One region of the Agrobacterium sp. fls2-241-TYG-188a genome, then DNA from elsewhere that is predicted to be linked to it. Evidence: predicted binding sites of a transcription regulator. Region 1 holds the regulator's gene; each other region holds the start of a gene.

What was found. Region 1 encodes LexA, which represses DNA repair genes until DNA is damaged. Its sites were predicted from a motif close to TGTTCNNNNTGTGTTCNG; they were not measured.
Region 2: the regulator LexA is predicted to act here: its motif matches at 3,987-4,004, upstream of QRN85_RS05735 (ATP-dependent helicase).
Region 3: the regulator LexA is predicted to act here: its motif matches at 3,797-3,814, upstream of radA (DNA repair protein RadA).
Region 4: the regulator LexA is predicted to act here: its motif matches at 1,544-1,561, upstream of QRN85_RS19675 (helicase-related protein).

Annotation. Positions count from the first base shown of each region.
Region 1 is NZ_JARVRD010000002.1:1,180,497-1,186,155, reverse strand. Features, by position in the region: gene kdsA (3-deoxy-8-phosphooctulonate synthase) at 215-1,063, opposite strand; gene QRN85_RS12465 (VOC family protein) at 1,066-1,938, opposite strand; gene lexA (transcriptional repressor LexA) at 2,136-2,852, shown strand; gene QRN85_RS12455 (glutathione S-transferase family protein) at 3,245-3,931, shown strand; gene QRN85_RS12450 (ComEC/Rec2 family competence protein) at 3,955-5,659, opposite strand, start outside.
Region 2 is NZ_JARVRD010000001.1:1,334,837-1,340,495, reverse strand. Features, by position in the region: gene QRN85_RS05745 (tripartite tricarboxylate transporter permease) at 1-417, shown strand, start outside; gene QRN85_RS05740 (alpha-hydroxy acid oxidase) at 504-1,688, shown strand; gene QRN85_RS05735 (ATP-dependent helicase) at 1,837-3,903, opposite strand; gene QRN85_RS05730 (YbhB/YbcL family Raf kinase inhibitor-like protein) at 4,248-5,659, shown strand, end outside.
Region 3 is NZ_JARVRD010000002.1:721,413-727,071, forward strand. Features, by position in the region: gene QRN85_RS10295 (autotransporter domain-containing protein) at 1-1,569, opposite strand, end outside; gene radA (DNA repair protein RadA) at 2,296-3,696, opposite strand; gene alr (alanine racemase) at 3,874-5,049, opposite strand; gene QRN85_RS10310 (replicative DNA helicase) at 5,259-5,659, opposite strand, start outside.
Region 4 is NZ_JARVRD010000007.1:161,475-167,133, reverse strand. Features, by position in the region: gene QRN85_RS19675 (helicase-related protein) at 1-1,316, opposite strand, end outside; gene QRN85_RS19670 (ubiquinone biosynthesis hydroxylase) at 1,587-2,828, opposite strand; gene tesB (acyl-CoA thioesterase II) at 2,888-3,772, shown strand; gene QRN85_RS19660 (P-II family nitrogen regulator) at 3,985-4,335, shown strand; gene QRN85_RS19655 (ammonium transporter) at 4,364-5,659, shown strand, end outside.

The DNA of each region.
Region 1 (5,659 bases):
TTGGGACTGGAACAGGATTTTCCGCTGCCTGTCTTAGAGCGCATCCCGAAGACTGTGAAGCGCTTTTCCGACAGGTGAGCGATAAACAGAGCGACTGGTTAGCGACTCAATTTGAATTCTTCTGCCGCTGTTAGACGACGCAGAAGAATTTACAATGACGGCCCCCGTCTCCAGAGGCCGACTTTTCATAAAAATCGATTAAGGCCAAAAGCCGTCAGGCTGCCTTGGCAAGGTCATCGAAAGCCAGCAGCTTTTCCAAAAGCTTTGGCATGTCTTTCAGGTGCACCATGTTTGGCCCGTCAGACGGTGCGTTGTCTGGATCTTCGTGCGTTTCAACGAAAAGACCGGCAACGCCGACAGCGATAGCCGCCCGCGCCAGGGTTTCCACAAACTCCCGCTGGCCGCCGCTCGAGCCACCCTGCCCGCCCGGCTGCTGCACGGAATGAGTCGCATCGAAGACGACCGGCGCGCCAAGCGATGCCATGATTGGAAGCGAACGCATGTCCGACACAAGCGTGTTGTAGCCAAAGGATGCTCCGCGTTCGCACAGAAGGACGTTCGGATTGCCGCTGTCATTGAGCTTCGCCAGAACGTTTTTCATGTCCCACGGCGCCAGGAACTGACCCTTCTTCACGTTGATGACCCGGCCAGTCTTTGCTGCCGCAACGAGAAGATCCGTCTGGCGGCTGAGAAATGCCGGGATTTGCAGGATGTCGACAACCGGTGACACGATGCCGCATTGCTCTTCGGTGTGAATATCCGTCAGCACCGGGAAACCGAACTGTGCCTTGAGTTCTGCAAAAACTTCGAGCGCCTTGTCGATGCCGATGCCGCGCTGGCCGGAAAGTGATGTGCGGTTTGCCTTGTCGAAAGATGATTTGTACACCAACCCGATGCCGAGCCGTCCGCACAGCTCCGCCATCGTTTCCGCAATCATGAAGGCATGGTCGCGGCTTTCCATCTGGCATGGCCCGGCAATGAGCGAGAATCGCTTCGTGTTGCTGAACGTAACCTGACCGGCACCTTCACCGACGACCACATTAAGATTGTTCTGGACGCTCATCTTCACTCCTCGAAGGCAAATATCGCGCCTTGACCGGGCGCTCGCTGAACCAGCAGTCGAGAGCCTTTGCGCGTGTATTCCACGCCATTAGCAGCAAGAAACGACTCTGTCACGGCGAGATCAGCGACGGAAAAGACGACTGCGGCACCGAAAAGGCCAGTGATGCTCTCCTGCTCGGCCCCATCAAACTCTTCTGCAACCGTCTGCGCATGCGCGATGCGGATGACCGCGCCGGGCGTAAGAAAGCTGAGGTTTCCCGTTGAGTCGGCTGCTGCCGACACACCAAAAGCTGCGTCCACCAATGGCGCAAAGGCGTCCGGTCGGTCTGAGCGCAGGGTTATTTCGCGCAGGCCAGTCGCTCCATTTTTGTGAGCTGTGAGGTAGGACCGTTTTGCGGAAAAAGCGTTGACACGCTCACAGGTGAAAAGGAACAGATTTCCGTCATCCTTTTCCGCCGCAAAAGCCAGGCGAAAGCTCGCTTCAGATCGGCTTCCGTCCGGCAATGTTACCGGTCGACTGAACGAAAATGCGTCGCCGCCGGAAAGTCCAGCCTCAACGAAGCTATGATGATCAGCATCTGCGTCGTGCGTTTTTCCGGCGACTGCGGAAAACCCCTGCTGCCCGTATCGCTTTCGAAAGACTTCATCGCGTCGAACAAAGGCGTTGCCTTCTGCGCAAGCCCTGGAATATTGCGCGGCGTCTCCGATTGCCAGGGGTTCGAGATACTGCCCCTCTTTGAGAAAGACACAGGCATTTTTGGTGCCGAAGGGGTGCCTTGCATCTGCAGCAACCGTAAAGCCCAGCGCCAAGAGACGCGCCCGTGCTTGGCCGAGGTCTGCAACGGGCATTACGATATGATCGATTTCACGCGCCATGAGGGGTCCTTCCGCTTCGTCGGCATGGGCATTCCACTGTTGCAAGCCGCATGTTTTATGGCCGGGCAAGATAATGGATGTAAATTGTCACAAGCACACTGATTTTTAAGGGATTGCAGAACACATATGGAACATATAGTGTTCGTTCTGTATTTGTTTCGCGAATCTTCGCCTCGAATCTCTAAGGGTGTTACTCCATGCTCACGCGCAAACAGCAGGAATTGCTACTGTTCATTCATGAGAGAATGAAAGAGTCTGGCGTGCCGCCTTCCTTCGATGAGATGAAGGACGCACTTGATCTGGCATCGAAATCAGGAATCCACCGCCTGATCACCGCGCTCGAAGAGCGAGGCTTTATTCGTCGGCTACCGAATCGGGCGCGTGCGCTTGAAGTCATCAAGCTGCCTGAGTCCTACACGCCTGCCAGCAAGCCTCAACGTGGCTTCTCGCCGAGCGTCATCGAAGGTAGCCTTGGCAAAACCAAACCGGCTGAGCCAGCACCCCTGCCGGTCGCGTCGAATGATTCGAACTCGGTCAGCGTCCCTGTCATGGGCCGCATCGCCGCGGGTGTTCCCATTTCGGCCATTCAGAACAACACGCATGACGTCGTTGTGCCAATCGACATGATTGGTGCGGGCGAACATTACGCGCTTGAAGTCAAAGGCGATTCGATGATCGAAGCCGGGATTTTTGATGGCGACACGGTCATTATCCGCGATGTCAGCACGGCAAATCCGGGAGATATCATTGTTGCATTGGTGGATGATGAAGAAGCCACATTGAAGCGCTTTCGTCGCAAGGGCGCGTCGATCGCGCTTGAGGCTGCGAACCCTGCCTATGAGACCCGGATTTTTGGACCGGACCGCGTCAAAATTCAGGGCAAGCTCGTCGGCCTTATTCGCCGCTATCACTGACCGGTGACTTTTCTTATGCGTGGAGGTAGCGGTCGCCTTGGCCGCTGCCCTTTGCAGTGCCTGTCTAGAGAAAAGATACGCGGACATCGAACTCCTGTCCGATATCAACAGGTCTTGGACACCAGAAGCGCCGGTTTTTGCGTCCTTATATGTAGCTGGCTCACTAGTTTCAGGTTGCGCTTGGAAGTTCGTCACCTTGCGAGCCTGAAGCTGGGCATTGCTCTTACCGGTTTAGCCATTCTAGCAGTCGACTGGCAGGCAATCATGCTGTCCAGCGTCGCGCTCCCTCCTGCATGACACATCAAATATTTTGAAGAGGCCTATCTTCGAAACGGTCTGTATCAAATGGCTCGTCTCAGCTAGCACGGGAGTTCGTAACGGAGGGCAGCGATATGTACGATCTTTATATAGCCAACAAGAATTACTCCTCCTGGTCGTTGCGTCCATGGGTGTTGATGCGGACGCTGGACATCGGTTTCAAAGAAAGCCTATTTCCTTTCGGCAATTCAGCGAAGGACTTCTCAGCGTTTTCGCCCACTGCCAAAGTTCCCTGCCTTGTTGACGGTGATCTCACCGTATGGGATTCGCTCGCCATTGCAGAATATCTGGCTGAACGACATAGCGGTGGGTGGGCAGACAATGCTGCCGCTCGCGCCTGGTCTCGATCAGCTGCTGCGGAAATGCACTCGGGTTTCCAGGCGCTGCGCAACGAGCATCCCATGAGTGTCGGCCTTCGCATTCGCCCAGCTTCCATGAGCGCATCGCTGCAAAAGGACATCGCGCGTATCGACGCTCTCTGGCAGCAGGGTCTGAAGTCCTTTGGTGGCCCATTCCTGGCGGGTAGCACGTTCACGGCCGTGGATGCATTTTTCTGCCCGGTCGCTTTCCGCTTTCAGACGTACGGAACAGTGCTTTCTGCGGAGTCCACGGAGTACAAGGACCGTCTTCTCTCACTGCCTGCAATGCAGGAGTGGCAAGAGGCGGCGCTTCTGGAGACATGGCGCGACGGCGATCATGAGGAAGAGGCGAAAGCAGTCGGAGAGATATTGGCTGATCTTCGTCTGTCAGGGAATTCGTAAGCGGCAGGTGTCGTTCACAGCTTTCATCGCTCAGCTGAAAGCAATGCAGCGATATGCTCTGGCAAGGTGGCGTCATAGGTTTTGCTGCGCCACTGGTAGCTGCGGTGAGCGGTCCATGGTCGCTCGATGCCGTCCAACGCCGCTTTGGCGCTGTAGCGGGGGGCTCCCTCCCCGCCAAACCAGATTTCCATCGAGCCGGTGCGCCGCAACGTATCGCCTGTAATGAGCAGCGCACCTGATCGGCAGGCTGGAAACGGCACTCCCCGGCTTGTTACCACGATGTCAGCGAGATCACAGGCGGCTCCCGTCAACAATGTGTTGGATAGGACCGCAATGCGAACGCCTTTTTGGGATTTCAATGCGCACCATAGGTCCTTGCGGCATGTAAAGCGTTGCGTGCCGGCAAGCGCTGTCTTCATTTCAGCCAGCGCCTGCGTTTTGTCCGCTTCGCTCAAGCCAGCGCGAGACGCTTGCTGGTTTTCAAGCTCCTGGGTGTCTCCATCCGCCTGCCTCTCCGTGTCTAGCAGATGCGGAGCAACATGTTCCATCGTCAGTGGAACCGCCCTCTCCCATTGATCATAGATGAAGCCCGACGCGCGGGCCTTTGTCGTCGCAACCGCGTCATTGGATAAAAGCGCAATGAGCGAACCGTCCTCGAAAATCAACAGGTCGGGCTTAGCGCTCCAGCGTTCGGTTCCAAGCATGATGAGCCCCGCCGCGATGAATGGCAGGCCGATCAGTGCCAGTCGTGTTCGAAGGAGCGAAAGAAGCAGAAATCCAATTGTTGAAATGGTGAGAAACCAGGGATGTTGCCGGCCGATGGTTGCGTCCCCACCCCAGCTCGAAACCGTCTTGGCAATCTCGATGACAATCTCCATGCCATAGCCCATTATCTTCAGGAATGGGCCATCCAGGCCGAAAGGCATGAGCAGCATTCCAGCGAGCCCGAAAGGCATGACAATAAGCGACATGACCGGCATTGCAGCAAGGTTCGCGGCAAGGCCATAGGTTGTGATGCGGTGGAAATGTTCAATCGAGTAGACCGCAGTCGAAAGGCCGCCGATAAAGGATGTCAAAGCGACGCCTCCGACAACCGCCGCCGATTTCGTTGTCAGCGTCAGCCACCATGGGGGATTGGTTATCGAGAGGCCGTCCTCCTTGTTTCGCCACCGGCTCCAGAACGAGTAGGCGGACACGAGCGCGAGCGTCGCGGCGAAGGACATCTGGAAACTTGGCCCCATCACCTCTTGCGGGGAAAGCACCACGATTATCAATGCGGAGAGCGCCACATTTCGAAGGCTGATGGACGGCCGGTCGACCAGAACCGCAATCAGCATGATCGACATCATCAACCATGCTCTTTCCGCTGAAACGGCAAAGCCGGATATAAGGTAATAGGCAAACGTCATGAGAAGTGCCGCAAAGGCGGATATCTTCTTGACCGGCCAACGTTGGGAAAATCCCGGAAAGAGGCTGAACACCGTGCGCATTCCGACAAAGAATATGCCGGCAGCCAGCGCCATGTTCAGTCCGGAGATTGCGACGATATGAGCGAGGCCGGAAACCCGCAGTGCCTCCATGGTCTCGCTTGAGATGGCCCGCCGCTCATCGGTCACGATGGACGCAGCAAACGCTCCCGCATCACCCGGTATGAGGTACCGAATGCGCTGGGCGATATCACTGCGTAATTCATAAAGCCATTCTCCCGCAATCTTGGCTGGGCCCGAT
Region 2 (5,659 bases), on a different contig from region 1:
GGCAACGCCATGCTGCTCGTCATTAACCTGCCGCTCATCGGTCTTTGGGTAAAGCTGCTGCAAATCCCTTATCGCCTGATGTATCCTGCCATTCTGCTGTTCTGCTGCGTCGGTGTGTACAGCGTCAGCAATCGTGGTTTCGATGTGGCTTTGGTGATCCTGTTTGGCATCTTGGGCTATGTTCTGCGCAAGGCGAAATGCGAACCGGGTCCGCTTCTGCTGGGCTTCGTTCTAGGTCCGCTTCTGGAAACCAACCTGCGCCGCGCCATGCTTCTGTCGCAGGGTGACTGGCTGGTCTTCTTCGAGCGCCCCATCAGCGCGGTGCTTCTGGCCGTGACAGCGCTGATGCTGCTGACCCTGATCCTGCCAACCATCCGCAAGAACAGAAAAGCCGCCTTCGAAGCGAGCGAAGACTGACAGAGGGGCGCCGCGAGGCGCCCTTTTCGCTTCGGTAGGGAAAAGAAATTGACCTGCGTCGGCATGATGCAATCTGTGAGCTATCCATGACATTACCTATTCCCGGCTTTTCGTCTGCTCGCCGTCTGCGCGGCGTGCTCTCTCTGGACGATTTCGAGAGCCTTGCGCGACGCCATCTGCCAAAGCCGCTATTTGGCTATATTGCCGGGGCCAGCGAGACCAACGCCTCGCTGCGACAGAATGCTGCTGCGTTTCAGGACATCGCTTTGCTGCCGAGGGTGCTGCGAAATGTCTCGGGCAGAACCACAAAGACCACCTTGTTGGGCGAGGAGTGGAACGCCCCCTTTGGCATCGCACCCATGGGCATCAGTGCCTTGATGGCCTATCGGGGAGATCTCGTCTTGGCGAGAGCAGCGCAGGATGCCGGTATCCCCATGATCATGAGCGGTTCGTCCCTGATCCGGCTTGAGGAGATCGTCGAGGCGGCGCCCCGATCATGGTTCCAGGCCTATCTTCCCGGTGAGCCGGATCGGATCGATGCGCTGATCGACCGCGTCGCATCGGCGGGGTATAAAACACTCGTGCTGACCGTCGATACCGCCGTCCTGGCAAATCGCGAGAACAACATCCGAGCAGGTTTCTCAACACCGCTACGACCAAGCGCTCGTCTTGCCTGGCAGGGATTGAGCCACCCGGCATGGAGCATCGGCACCTTCGGTCGCACGATCCTCAAGCATGGCATTCCCCATTTTGAAAACTCCTATGCCACGCGCGGTGCGCCTATCCTTGCGTCCAACGTGATGCGCGACTTTGGTAAAAAGGATCATTTGAGCTGGGACCATCTCAGCCGGATCAGGGAGAGGTGGGCTGGAAATCTGATCGTGAAAGGCATTCTTCATCCCGAAGATGCGGCCATTGCCGTACACCGCGGAGCAGACGGTATCATCGTCTCCAACCATGGCGGCAGGCAACTGGACGGTGCCATCGCGCCACTGAAAGCACTTCCGGCAATAGTAGATAAGGTGGGGCCTGGGACAGTTGTCATGATCGATGGGGGATTTCGCAGAGGCACCGACGTCGTAAAAGCGCTGGCCCTCGGTGCTAAGTTTGTTTTCGTCGGCAGACCGTTTCTATACGCGGCGACGGTTGGTGGCCAAGCCGGTGTGGCAAAGGCTGCCGCTATCCTTATGGATGAGCTTCATCGCAACATTGGCCTGCTTGGTCTCACGGGAATTGACCAATTGTCTTCCGCGGTCATCGAGCAGCAATAAGTCGACCAGGCATTGCTGTCTCTTCCTAACCGCCTGCCAGCCATAATGCGCTGCCAGAATTTCGACGGTATGAAGCACCGGGTCGTCGTTGCGCCTGCGTTGACGTGCGGCAGTCGGGCGTGGTTTGGAAGCGACGCATTGGTCGCCCCTATTTCCACATGCCGCGCATGCGTGCGCCGACATCAATGCGGATTTGCTGGGCACTGCGTTCAGACGCTGCGGGTGAGACTTTCGGCCAGGCCATTGGTTCGAAATACTGCAACAGGGTCGCCGGGATGAACCGGCTTCTGGCAGCGTAAACATGCCGATCGCCCTGCGAGTTCTGACCGTGGGTGAAAAACCGCTGCGGCGTAATCAGCGACAGGCTGTCCTTGGCACGCGTCATGCCGACATAAAGCAGGCGTCGCTCTTCTTCGAGTTCCTGCGTCGTTCCGGTGCCGAGGTCCGACGGTATGCAGCCATCGACGACGTTGAGCATGAAAACGGAGCGCCATTCCTGCCCCTTGGCCGAATGGATGGTCGACAGGATGAGGTAGTCTTCGTCGAGCAGCGGGACACCCGCCTGATCGCTGGTCGCATCCGGTGGATCAAGCGTCAGTTCAGTCAGGAAACGCTCTCGGGAAGGGTAGCCGCTGGCGATTTGCTCGAGTTGCAGAAGGTCGGCCTTGCGCGTGTCGGCATCTTCATGGATGCGATCAAGATGCGGTTCGTACCAAAGACGGGCCTGCGCGATATCCGATGGCCAGCCTTCATGGGTTTTTCGAAGGCCGCCCAACAGTTGAACGAAGGACGTCCAGTCCTCCCCCGTCTTAAGTGGCGGCGGAATTTCAGCAAGCGCCAAGAGCGGTTCGGGGTCGGATGCGATCGTGTCGAGAATGGTGCCAGCTTTCTTGGGACCAATGCCAGGCAGCATCTGCAGAAGACGGAAACCGGCCACCCGGTCACGGGGGTTCTGGGCGAAACGCAGGACTGCCAGCATGTCCTTCACATGGGCACTGTCGAGGAACTTCAGGCCGCCGAATTTGACGAAAGGAATGTTGCGGCGGGTGAGTTCTACTTCAAGCGTGCCGCTGTGGCTGGAAGTGCGAAACAGCACCGCCTGCTGCTTCAGCGTCATCCCGACCTCGCGGTTTGCCAGCACCTGCTCAACGATGAAATTCGCCTGTTCGGTTTCGTCCTTGACGGTCACGAGTTTCGGTCGCTCCAGCGACTCCCGTTCCGTCCACAGGTTCTTGGTGAAACGCTCGCGCGCAAGCTCGATCACGCCGTTGGCTGCTGCCAGAATGGGCTGGGTCGAACGGTAATTGCGATCGAGCGTGATGACGTCCGCTGCCGGACTGAACGATGCCGGGAAGTCGAGAATGTTGCGAACTGTTGCTGCCCGAAACGAATAGATTGATTGTGCATCATCACCTACGACGGTCAATCCCCGTCCGCCGGGCTTGAGCGCCATCAGGACAGACGCCTGCAGCTTGTTCGTGTCCTGATACTCATCCACCATCACATGGTCGAAACGACTGCCGATATCGTCGGCGAGTTCGGGATCGCTCACCATCTGCGCCCAGTAGAGCAGCAGATCATCGTAATCGAGCACGTTCTGCGCCTGCTTTGCCTCGACATAAGCTCCGAACAGTTCCTTCAACTGTTCCTCCCAAGAGGCGACCCATGGATAGTGCTGGCGAAGAATCTCGTTTAGCGGTGTCTCCGAGTTAACGGCGCGCGAGTAGATCGAGAGACAGGTGCCCTTGGTCGGGAAACGGCTTTCGGTTTTGGAAAATCCAAGCTCGTGGCGCACGAGGTTCATCAGGTCGGCGCTGTCTTCCCGGTCGTGGATTGTGAAGTCGAGATTGAGACCGATCTGCTCGGCATACATCCGCAGCAGTCTGGCACCGATCCCATGAAACGTACCCGACCACGCAAGCGCGTCAGTCAGGACGGCAGCATTGGCACCCAGAACATTGCGGCAGATACGCTCGACGCGGCGGGCCATTTCCGAGGCGGCCCTGCGCGAAAAGGTCATGAGCAGAATACGGCGCGGGTCGGCACCATTGACGATAAGGTGCGCCACACGATGCGCCAGTGTATTCGTCTTGCCGGAGCCCGCCCCAGCGATGATCAACAATGGCCCCGCTGCGTTGCCCTCAGCCAGCCCAACGCCATGCTCGACGGCCTTGCGCTGCTGCTCGTTCAGTTTTTCCAGATAGGCAACCGCCATCCCGTTTTCCTTGATGTGTGCCTACTTTGAATTCGGCATGGAAGAATCCTCTTAAATCGAGAGTGACGCTTCAAAATTGCCTTGCGAACAAAGTAAGAACTATCAGGTGGCAGAGATATTGAAAAGTCCTTCATTAGCATGACGCGATAGTCGTCAGTCTTACGGGTCGAAGCTTTCGTGTCAGCCTTCAGCGACGTTTGAAGACCACATCGCAAGTGCTCTTCACACCATGGGCATTGTAGCTGTTCGGGAGGCAGCGTACGTCTGTCATTGGCCAGCACAAATCACAGGAACTTTGAAGAGTCTCGCATGTTCGGCATGTGAAGTCTTTGGAGGAATACCTAATGATACGTCGTGTTACCGGCGCTGCGTCAATTTTCGCAGCACTTCTTGGCTGCAGTGCGTCTTACGCCCAGCAGGGCGATGGAACTGAAGTCCAGATCACTACAAACGTTTTCAAGCCCAATAAGGTCGCTGCGACGAGTGAGCGGATTGGTGAGTTGAAGGTGCCCGACGGCTTCTCCGTGAAGCCATTCGCCCAGGGCCTTGGCAATAGTCGCATTATCGAGGTCTCCGACAAGGGATTCATCTATGTCAGCCGTCGGGAAGAGGGCGATGTGCTGCTCCTCAAGGACGAGAATAACGATGGCAAGTCCGATGGCGCGCCTGTCCAGGTCGTGTCCCGCGCACAGGCGCATGGGCTGGCAATCAAGGATGACAAACTCTACCTTGTCACCGTGAAAGAGGTCTTCGTTGCCGACATCAATGCCGATGGAACGCTTAGCGAACTTGAGATGATCATCGGCGATCTGCCGGATTCCGGCCAGCATCCAAACCGTGTTCTTTCATTCGGCCCTGACGGAATGCTGTACATAAGCGTCGGCTCTACCTGCAATTCCTGCAACGAAAGCAATCCTGAAAACGCAACGATCATTCGCGCGACGCCGGATGGCAAGAGCAGAACGATTTTCGCGTCAGGCCTGCGCAACACGATTGGTTACGATTGGCAGCCGCAGACTGGCGAACTCTGGGGCCTGGATCATGGCATCGACCTGATGGGCGACGAGGTTCAGGCCGAGGAACTCAACAAGATCGAGCAGGGCAAGCAATATGGCTGGCCGCATGTCTATGGCGCGGGTGACATATATCCACAGTCCACGCCAGTTGGCGGTGTGACAAAAGAGCAATGGCGCGATCAGAGCCAGCCGATGGTGATCGGTTACACGGCGCACGCGGCGCCCATGCAGATGAAGTTCTATAAGGGAACGGCCTTTCCAGCGGAATTTGCGGGAGATGCTTTCGCTACCATGCGGGGATCATGGAACCGAAACCCGGCATCAGGTTACGAAATTGTCCGGGTTCACTTCGAAAACGGTCAGCCCAAAACCATCGAGCCGTTCCTGACCGGCTTCCTGACGGATGGCGGCAGGACGCATTTCGCCCGTCCGGTCGGCCTTGCCGTCGCTAAAGACGGCTCGTTGTTGATGGCGGATGATGCCAACGGCGTCATTTACCGGATTGCCTATACGGGCGAAGCCAAAAAAGCAGAGACCGCACCCACGGCCCCCGCCGATGTTATGGAAGCACAGGCGAAAAAAAGCGCAGATGTGCCATTGGCTTTGAAGCGGCCCGAGACGGAGTCCGAGGGAAAGATCACCGTCTCCACAGATGCTTTCTCGAACAATGCAGCAATGCCCACGAGATACAGTGAATATGCTGATGGCGTTTCGCCTGCGCTTCGCTGGAGCGCTGTGCC
Region 3 (5,659 bases), 460 kb from region 1:
GCTGTTGTCATAACCACCATCGACCGTGCCCCAGGCAGACCGTTCACCGACACCAAGCAGGTTGCGCATCGGGTTACCCTGGGCACCGAACATGATGGTGTTGGCGCTGGAAACGCTGTTCTGCACGGTACTGGAAGCCGCCTGGACGACCGTTGGATAGAATTCCTCTAGCGTGATGATGCCACCGGTGCCGCCATCTGTACCGCCACCTGCATCACCACCTGTGCCGCCGCCTGTATCACCACCTGCGCCGCCGCCTGTATCGCCACCGGTATCACCGCCTGTGTCGCCGTCTGCGTCACCGGTAGTGTCACCGCTGAATTCACCCACACGGGCCACAAAGACGTCGCCGTTGCTTGTGTAGCCCATGACAACATTACCGTCATCGGAAATGAAGACCGCATCTTTTGTGGTGTAATTTGCCGTGACATTGGCACTTGCCAGCCACTGATCGACAGAAATCATGTTTGTCGTTTCAGACCAGCGAAACGCCTGATCTCCATAGGCGGTGCTCGTTGATTTACCAACGACGTAAGCGCCGTCGGCGCTCACGGCACGAGCCTCCGACGTGCTGGTGCCACCTTCATGGAGGACGCCCAGATCCGTGAGCGTCGTCTGGTTGTCGGAGTGCACGAGATAGCGAAAGGCATGCGTGGTGGAAACTTGATCCAATGTATCCATGGCGTCACCGGAACCGACGATCGCATTACCCGAAAGTGACAATGCAGCGGCATTCATGGCTCCCGGGGCCTGGGAATAGATGTCTTGCATCATGTTGCCGATGTCTTTAATTCCGCCGTCCGGCGTCCAGCGAAAAACCTTATAAAGCGAATTGCCTATCCCGCTGCCTGCTACCACGGCCCCGTCGGCGCTCACGAAGTAAGCGTAGGAGTAATCGTAAAGGTCGTCGTTAATATCCGTCACGGTGTTCGTTGCCGTGTTCCACACCATGGCATGGCTCTTGTCGTAGTCCAGCGGATCAGCTGGCCGAGCCAGCAAGTTACCGACAACTGTGCTGCCATCGCGGCTTATTGCATCGGCAAAGATATCGCTGTACTGGCTGCTGTTCGCCGGCGCTGTCAGCGTCGGGCTGCCGTTCTGCCAGAGGAAAAGCCGTGCGCCGTCACTCTGGTAGCTGTAAGTGCCAAAAACCTTGCCGTCGTTGCCTACGCCAGAGATAGTAAGGGATGCGCCGTCCTTGTTCTCGATTGAAATATTTGTGTAGGCTCCGTTGCGCCAGATGAAGCTGATGGTTTTGCCTGTTTGCGAGTCGTCATATTTGCCGACCACATATTTTCCATCAGGGCTTATGCTCCTGGGTTGAAAATTCTGTGCGCCCTGCGGAGGGGTCAGGGTGACGCTGGAATCGTTGGCATTGGAAACGACTTGATAGGTATACGTTATGCCGTCGCTGCTAGGAATTCCCACCAGGTAGAAGGCGCCATTGGCGCTCATCCCGTAAATATTCGATTGCGCATGGGGGATAGCTGAAGCAGCACTACCGTAACCTGCGACCACCGCTGCCAGCGATACGGCAGCCAAATATCCATTAAATTTCTTTTTCAGCATATACTCACCAAGCAATCTTCGATCCGAACCAATACTCGGATTTACGAATGATCAGGTAGCATTGGCCATTTTTGATTTCAATATTCTAGATTTAACCAAGTAAAGTTACGAATAGAGCGCGATAGTATATTTATCCAATTTTAACGAGTTTATATATGCGTTGGTTTTTAAGTGAAGCATCATACAGGATAAAAAAATACCGAGATAATCGCCAATGAACTTACATGAGTAATGTTCGATTTTCTATCCAAGAGTATTTTTTGAATATCATGAGAGTATTTGTAATGTTTTTGCCGTCGACTCCAAGAAAAAATTTGGACAGTCGGTGTTGAAAATTTACATCACTTTCCATCGGCGAAAAGCTTTGTGAAATGGGACGTCGTTACCAAGAAAGCATTTCGCTGCTAACAAACTTCAGCAACTTGAGCTTGAAATATTCATAGCTCGATGATGCCTCCGGACTAGGTGATCGACCGAAGCACGACGCGTCCTGCTGGACCACTCGCTTCCATCTTAAAACAATAAATCAAACTCGCCATTGCTCGCTGCATGGCTCGCACGACATCTCACATTCGCTGCTGTCACGGTCACGCAATGGTGTTTACACGGCCCGCCTTCAGGGAGGCGACCGCGCATTCGGTTGCTCACGGAAGCCGCGCGGTCACTATGCCTTCGTCGGGTCTAGTAGCCACCTCTATGTAGCTCTCGACGTAGGCGAAGACTGCTCTAATCATCCTCAGCTTGCCTGAACCGGCTGCCCGACCCCGCAATACGTGAGACAAGATCCGGCAGGCTTTCGATTTCAGTCCAGCGTCCCTTGCTACCCTTTGGTAATTCAGCCGACGCGGACGGCAGGAACGCGCTGGAAAAGCCGAGCTTTTCAGCCTCCTTCAACCGTTGCCCCGTTTGCGAAACGGGGCGCACTGCGCCAGACAGGCTGACCTCACCGAAATAGACGCAATCGGCGGGCAGGGCGAGGCCGGCCAGCGAGGAAACCAGTGCAGAAGCTATCGCCATATCCGCTGCAGGCTCAGAGATGCGGTAGCCGCCGGCGATGTTGAGGTAGACGTCGTGGCTGCCAAGCTTCACCCCGCAATGGGCTTCCAGCACCGCGAGGATCATGGCAAGGCGTGACGAATCCCAGCCGACGACGGCGCGGCGCGGGGTGCCGAGTGAGGTGGGTGCGACGAGCGCCTGAACTTCCACCAGCACCGGGCGGGTACCCTCCATACCGGCAAACACCGCCGCCCCCGGCGATTTTTCATTACGCTCGCCCAGAAAGAGTTCGGAGGGGTTGGAAACCTCCCGCAGGCCCTTGTCGGACATTTCGAACACGCCGATTTCATCGGTCGGACCGAAACGGTTCTTCACCGTGCGCAGGATCCGGTAATGATGACCACGGTCGCCTTCGAAATACAGGACCGCATCGACCATGTGCTCGACGACGCGCGGCCCGGCGATCTGCCCATCCTTGGTGACGTGACCGACCAGCACCATGGTCGCGCCCGTCTGCTTGGCAAAGCGGATCATGGCCTGCACGCCGGTTCGCACCTGTGTGACCGTGCCCGGCGCGGAATCGGCCGTGTCGCTCCACAAGGTCTGGATGGAGTCGATGATGATGAGGTCCGGGCGCTTGCCTTCCGAAATCGTGGCGAGAATATCCTCGACATTGGTTTCCGCCGCCAGGAGCACGTCGGTATCGGCGGCACCCAGACGCTGCGCGCGAAGGCGCACCTGTGCGACCGCTTCTTCGCCCGAAACATAGACGATGCGGTGTCCGCGACGGGATAGTGCCGCTGCCGCCTGCATCAACAATGTGGACTTGCCGATACCCGGATCGCCACCGATCAGGACCGCCGACCCGCGCACGAATCCGCCGCCCGTGGCGCGGTCAAGCTCGCCCATGCCGGTTGGAATTCGCGGGGCTTCTTCGATTTCGCCCGAAAGCGACGTCAGTGTAACCGGGCGTCCCTTTTTGGGCGTCTTGCCCGGGCCGGACCCGATGCCACCCATCGGATCTTCTTCAACGATGGTATTCCACTCGCCGCAGCCCTCGCACTTGCCTGCCCAACGAGTATGGACCGTGCCGCAGTTCTGGCAGATAAATTGTGTTCTGGCTTTGGCCATGAATTCCGGTGCTTCTCTTGCAAATGGATGGCGGCCGTCTGCTCATGATCTCTCAACGGTAGAGAGCGAACAGATCAGCGACGACCCGCATGAATCATTTTGATCACTTTTTGTTCTCTCGTAGCACAGGTCTGTCGCTCTTTCCAAGGGCCGAAACCGCCAGAGACTTTGAGCGCCTCAGTCCTCTTCGATCAGATACTGGCGCTCGTATCGCAATCCAAGACCGGTCAGCATTTCATAACCGATCGTTCCGGCTGCGCGTGCCACATCGTCCACGGGCATATTGGGGCCGAAGAGTTCGATGTAGTCGCCAGCACGGATTGCGTTTGCGGGGAGGTCGGTGACATCGAAAATCGTCAGATCCATTGTTACCCGACCCGCAATCGGCACCTTGTGACCATTCACGAAGCCATGAGCGCCGCTATTGCCCATTTCTCGGAGAGGGATGCCGGAGCCGGAGAGGGAGCGGTGGTAGCCATCCGCATAGCCAGCGGAGGCAATCGCGAGTCGGCTGTCTCGTGTGAGGCGCAGCGTGCCGCCATAGCTGACGGTCTGGCCCTGCTTTGCTTCACGGATTTGAAGGATCCGTGCTTCGGCTTTCGCCACTGCCCGCATCGGATTTGCTACGCCGTTGACCGCCTCACCACCGTAAAGCGCTATGCCGGGGCGGGTAAGGTCAAAGTGGTAATCCGGTCCGAGGAAAATTCCGGCAGAAGCGGAGAGGCTTGATTCGACGCCTTCGAAAGCCGCGACAACCTGTTGGAATGATTCAAGCTGCATCCTGTTCATGGGCGAGGATGGCGTGTCTGCGCAGGCGAGGTGCGAGAGCACGAGGACAGGGTCGAAGCTTGCCGGTCGTGTCACGTCGTCAGCCAGAAACAATGCATCATCCAGCGACAGCCCCAGACGATTGAAGCCCGTATCCACATGCAGCGCGAAGGGGTGATCGCCACGCTCGGCCATCAAACCCATCCAGAATGAGAGCTGTTCTTCCGATGCAACGACCGGCACAAGATCGTTTGCGAAAACCAGACGTTCCTGCCCGGGCCATATGCCGGACAGGACAAAAATCCGGGCTTCCGGTGCGTGGGGGCGAAGCGTTGCGCCCTCTGCCACGGTTGCAACGAAAAAGTCCCGTGCACCGGCGTGATAGAGCGTTGCGCCGCAGTCTTCGATACCCATGCCATAGGCATCGGCTTTTACCACTGCACTGGCGCGGGCCTTGCCGGAGCGACTGGCCATGTCGCGCCAGTTGTCGGCAAGTGCGCCAAGGTCGACGGTCAGGCGCAGCGGCGCAGCATCGAAGGCATCGGTTTCAATCTCGGAAAAGCTGTCGTCAAAATCGTCTGTCATGGTCCTGTACCGCTGGCTCTGATGGCGCTGGTCTATCACCTTTGTAGCAGCGGGTCATGACGCGAGAGACAAAACTTTGTCACGGCAGCATTGTCCCCCGGGGAGGCGAACTCAGGGGACGAAGCCTGAATCAATATCTCAGGCTTTGGGGTCAAGTGCCTGTAAAGACAACGCCCTGCGTGGCTGGCAGCAGGGCGTTGGTCGAAAAATCAATGCTCTTCATATTGCGTGAAGGATGGATCGGCCAGGTCCGCAAAGCGGGTGAATTCCGACTGGAAGGCGAGTTTGACGGTGCCGGTCGGTCCGTGACGCTGCTTGGCGATGATGACGTCTGCGGTGCCCTTGACCTTGTCGAAATGGGCTTCCCATTCGGCATATTTGGGGTCCGAGATATCGCGAGGTTCCATGTTCTTGACGTAGTATTCCTCGCGGAAAACGAAGAGCACCACGTCGGCGTCCTGCTCGATGGAGCCCGATTCGCGAAGGTCGGAGAGCTGGGGTCGCTTGTCTTCGCGGCTTTCCACCTGACGGGATAGCTGGGAGAGCGCGATGATGGGAACATTGAGTTCCTTGCCCAGCGCCTTGAGACCCGTGGTAATCTGGGTGATTT
Region 4 (5,659 bases), on a different contig from region 1:
GCAAGCCATCCTGGGCGGTTTGATACATACGTCCATGTTCTGATCTGCGCAATCCTTGCAGACAACGTATCGATTTCGCCATCTGTACGGTCTGCTCTGCGCACCTGTTCCGCCATGAAATCCTCGTTCACGGCGCCGCGTTTGACCAGATCGAAATAGAGCGTTGAAATCAGGTCGGCGTGTTGTGCAGGAGCGATGCGGCGATAATCCGGCAGCGCGCAGGCTTCCCACAGTTTCTCCACACGCTCGGCGTTGGTGGTAACGTCGATGATCTCAGGATAGCGCGAAAGATATTCCAGCGCCTGCTGGTCGATGGCGGGCAGTGCCCGGGATAGTCCCTGCACGGTTGGCGCCGCATCCAGACTGCCGCGCAAATTGGCAATGGAAGAAAAATCGAAATTCTTCGTGCGCCATTGGAGAACCTTGACTGCATCGAACTGGTGCGACTCGACACGTTCGACAAGTTCATCGTCCAGGGGATCGACACGACCCGTGACGCCAAACGTACCATCACGCAGATGGCGACCGGCGCGACCGGCAATCTGGCCCATTTCGCCGGGATTGAGATTGCGGAACTGATAGCCGTCGAATTTGCGGTCCTGCGCAAAGGCGACATGGTCGACATCGAGGTTGAGGCCCATGCCGATCGCATCGGTCGCGACCAGATATTCAACGTCTCCGTTTTGGTAAAGGCCGACCTGCGCATTGCGGGTGCGGGGAGAAAGCGCGCCCAGCACCACAGCGGCACCGCCGCGCTGGCGGCGCACCAGCTCGGCAATCGCATAGACCTCATCAGCGGAAAAGGCGACGATGGCGGTGCGTTGCGGCAGGCGGGTGATCTTTTTTTGTCCGGCATAAAAGAGCTGCGAAAGCCGTGGCCGCTCGACCACCACAATGCCCGGCAAAAGCTTTTCAAGGATGGGTCGCATCGTGCCTGCGCCCAAAAGCAGTGTTTCCTCACGTCCGCGCAGGTGCAGAATTCGGTCTGTGAAGATGTGGCCGCGCTCAAGATCGCCGGCCAGCTGCACCTCATCGATAGCGACGAAGGCGGCCGTCGTTTCACGCGGCATCGCCTCCACAGTACAGACGGAATACTTTGCCTTTGGCGGTGAAATCTTTTCTTCGCCGGTCACCAGCGCGACATTCGGTGCGCCGACCTTTTCCACCAACCGGGTGTAAACCTCACGCGCAAGCAGCCGCAACGGCAATCCGATGACGCCACTTCCGTGCGCGACCATCCGCTCGATGGCGTAATGCGTCTTGCCGGTATTGGTAGGGCCAAGAACGGCCGTAACACCGCGGCCGCTCAAGATCATGGGGCGAAAATTCAACGTACTATCCGTGAAATCGACTAACTGATTGTTTCACAACACATTCGGAATAGATTCCGCCGCATCGCCCCACACACATGGCAATCGCGCAGCTCAAAGGCAAGGAAAGAAACCACAAAAGCTGCAAAAGCCGTTCGTTTTACATGAATAGTGAAACGGACCGGGTGCGGAACAGTCAGCGAACGAATCGGAGACGAATCGCTTAATCCAGCAATTCGTCTTTTGTTCTCTCCCGTCTAGCTCACCATTACTGGTTCAGAGAGGCTGTCCGGCAAGAAGCCGTGGGCCGTTCGGATCGGCGGTGCCCGCAGCCTGGCCGATGAAATAGGATTTGAGAGCTGGAATTCTGTCGACCACCCCCAACCCGAAATCACGGGCGATGCGGATCGGTGCGATATCGTTGGAAAACAGGCGGTTGAGCACATCGGTTGTGACCCCCATTCGCACGGTGTCGAACCGGCGCCAAGACTGATAGCGCTCAAGCACATTGAGAAATCCGATGTCGAGGCCGAGGCGATCCGCCTCGACGATTGTTTCCGCAAGGGCGGCCACGTCCTTGAAGCCGAGATTGAGGCCCTGCCCCGAAATCGGGTGAATTCCATGGGCGGCATCACCCGCAAGCGCCAGACGCGGCGCCACGAAGGCGCGAGCCAGCGTCAGCCCCAGCGGAAAGGCGCGCCTTGGCCCAACCGGGCGCACGGGACCAAGCTTGTGACCGAACCTTCGCTCCAGTTCCTCCTCGAAGACAAGATCGTCGGAGGCCACGAGACGGTCGGCATCCGCCGTGCGCTCCGTCCAGACAAGAGAAGACCGATTTCCTGGCAGCGGCAGGATGGCAAAGGGGCCGGAGGGGAGGAAATGCTCTTCCGCACAGCCGTGGTGGGGTCGATCATGCTCCACTGTCGTGACGATGCCGGACTGGTCGTAATTCCAGTGAACGGTCTTGATGCCCGCCATGCTGCGCAGAGCTGAGCGAACACCGTCGCACGCCACCAGAAGCCGGGTCTCAAGGGTCGAGCCGTCCGAAAGTGTTACCTGGTTGCTGCGGTTGCCCGCGTCGAAGCCCGAAACACTCAGACCATGCCGGATCGTCACGCCAAGCCGCTCGCACACTCCGCGCAAAGCACCGACCATCGCCACATTCGGGATCATGTGAGCAAAAGGCTGACCTTCCGCGACCTCTCCGTCGAAGGTCAGGAAGACGGGACGCACGGGATCGGAGGTCCTGGAATCGGTAACGATCATCTTGTTGATGGGCTGCGCCTGCGGCAGGAGTTCATCCCATATACCGAAGACGTCGAGCATCCGCGTCGCCGCGGCAATAATGGCGGAAGCACGCATGTCGTTTTTCCAGACGCCCTCCGGTGCCGCCTCGATGACTTCGACGCCCAGATGCGGTGCCGCCTGTTTGATTGCCACCGCAACGCCCAGACCGACATATCCGCCGCCCGCCACAACCACGTCAAGCATAACGCCTTCTCCTGCATTCTTGTGCATCTCATGCACGCACTATAGACCATAGGCACAGGTCTTCCTACTGCCGGAGCATGTCGAAAATGTCGCGCCCTATCGAAAACACCGAGCCACTCCAGAAGCTGATTTCAACGCTTGACCTCGAAAAACTCGAGGAAAACCTTTATCGGGGAACGAGCCCCCAGGTTGGATGGCAGCGCGTTTTTGGAGGCCAGGTTATCGCCCAGGCGCTCATGGCCGCTCAAAGGACGGTGCCTGACAACCGCTTCGTCCACTCGCTTCACGCCTATTTCATGCGCCCGGGCGACCCTGCAGTACCTATCATCTATCAGGTCGATCGCATCAGGGATGGATCAAGCTTTGCGACGCGCCGCATCGTGGCGATCCAGCATGGCCATGCAATATTCTCCATGTCGGCATCCTTCCAGATCGACGAAGGCGGCTTCGACCATCAGGCTCGCATTCCCCAGGTGCCGCAACCCGAGGAACTCCTCAGTGAAGATCAGATGCGCGATGCGTTTCTCGCCAAGGCGCCGCCTGCCATAAGGAAATACTGGGAAAACCGACGCCCCATCGAAATTCGGCCGGTTTCTCTGACCCATTATATTTCCAAGGAAAAGCTGGATCCCCAACAGGACATCTGGGTCAGAGCCACCGGCGACGTTCCAGACGACCGCCATTATCAGGCAGCGATTCTCGCCTATCTCTCGGACATGACGTTGCTTGATACGTCGCTTTACGCCCACGGCACCACGATCTTCGATCCGGCGGTTCAGGCGGCAAGTCTCGATCACGCTATGTGGTTTCACCGCCCGTGCAAACTCGATGACTGGCTGCTCTACACACAGGACAGCCCAAGCGCATCGGGCGCTCGTGGCCTGACACGAGGCAGCCTGTTTACAAGGGACGGCGTTCTTGTCGCATCGATGGCGCAGGAAGGCCTGATCCGCAAACTGGCAAATGATTAAATACTAGGCATTTTTTCGATTCTGCATAGTTATTGCGCCTTTTGAGCGGAGACGCGTGCCTATTTTCCGATCTTTTATAAATTAACCGATATTTTTCAGGGAGTTACGCGCAACCATCCAAACTGGCACGCGCCTTGAATGTAGGAGATCAGTCGCTGTTACTGATCTGCCAGCGTCGAGGAGAGCCGGCTTCATGCCGAGGCAAACAAAGGATGGGAAACCAGATGAAAATTGTGATGGCCATAATCAAGCCGTTCAAGCTGGATGAGGTGCGCGAGGCACTGACTGCAGTCGGTATCCAGGGCCTGACCGTGACAGAAGTGAAGGGTTACGGACGCCAGAAGGGACATACCGAAATTTATCGCGGCACCGAATATGCCGTGAGCTTTCTTCCCAAACTCAAGATCGAGATCGCGGTTGCGTCCGATCTGGTGGAGAAGGCCGTCGATGCTATCGCCTCCTCCGCGAAGACTGGGCAGATCGGTGACGGCAAGATTTTCGTTTACTCGATTGAACAGGCCGTGCGCATCCGTACCGGCGAAACCAACACAGAAGCGCTCTAAGCACGGCTGACAGGGGAGTTTTCCAATCATGCAATTAAACAAGCTTTCAACACTTGGTCGGCTCGGCGCTGGCACGGCGGCTCTCTTTGCCCCGGCGCTTGCATTTGCCCAGGATGCCGCAGCGCCTGCGGTTGCCGCGGCTGCACCGGCAATGACGGTCGACAAGGGTGACACGACCTGGATGATGATTTCGACCATCCTGGTTCTGTTGATGATCGTTCCCGGTCTCGCACTGTTTTACGGCGGTCTCGTTCGCACCAAGAACATGCTGTCTGTCCTGATGCAGGTCATGATGATTGCGGCGGTCGCGATGATCGTCTGGGTCACATACGGCTATTCGCTTGCCTTTACCGATGGCGGTTCGCTCAACAGCTTCGTTGGCGGCTTCTCCAAAATGTTCCTGGCAGGCGTCGATACGACGACGCTGTCGGAAAGCTTCACCAAGGGTGCAGCCATTCCTGAGCTCGTTTTCGTCTGCTTCCAGATGACCTTTGCGGCCATTACGCCCGCGCTGATCGTCGGTGCATTTGCTGAACGCATCAAGTTCTCTGCCGTCATCCTGTTCACGATCCTCTGGTTGACATTCGTTTACTTCCCGATTGCCCACATGGTCTGGTTCTGGGGCGGCCCAAGCGCCTATGACGGCCCAACCGGCCTGATCTTCAGCTTCGGCGCAATCGACTTTGCCGGCGGCACCGTGGTTCACATCAACGCAGGTGTTGCGGGTCTCGTCGGCGCGATCATGGTTGGCAAGCGTACCGGCTTCGGCAAGGACATGATGGCTCCTCACTCCATGACGCTGACCATGGTCGGCGCTGCCCTTCTGTGGGTGGGCTGGTTCGGCTTCAACGCCGGTTCCAACCTGGAATCCAACGCCTATGCCGCTCTTGCCATGATCAACACCTTCGTTGCAACGGCAGCGGCCGTCGTGTCCTGGGCACTGGTCGAAAACTTCACACGCGGAAAAGCATCCATGCTTGGTGCTGCTTCGGGTGCTGTTGCAGGCCTCGTCGTCATCACCCCAGCAGCCGGTTTCGTCGGTCCAATGGGCGCAATCGTCATGGGTCTGATCGTTTCGCCGGTCTGCTACTTCTTCGTGTCGACAGTGAAAAACAAGTTCGGCTACGATGACACGGCAGACGTATTCGGCGTGCACGGCGTCGGCGGCATCATCGGTGCTCTGCTCACTGGCGTGTTCGTCAACCCGGCGCTCGGTGGCGCAGGCATCGTCGATTATTCGACAGCTGACTTCGCTGCTAGCTACGCTGGCACGGCAACGCAGGTCTGGGCACAGCTTAAGGGCGTTCTCGTCACCATCGCATGG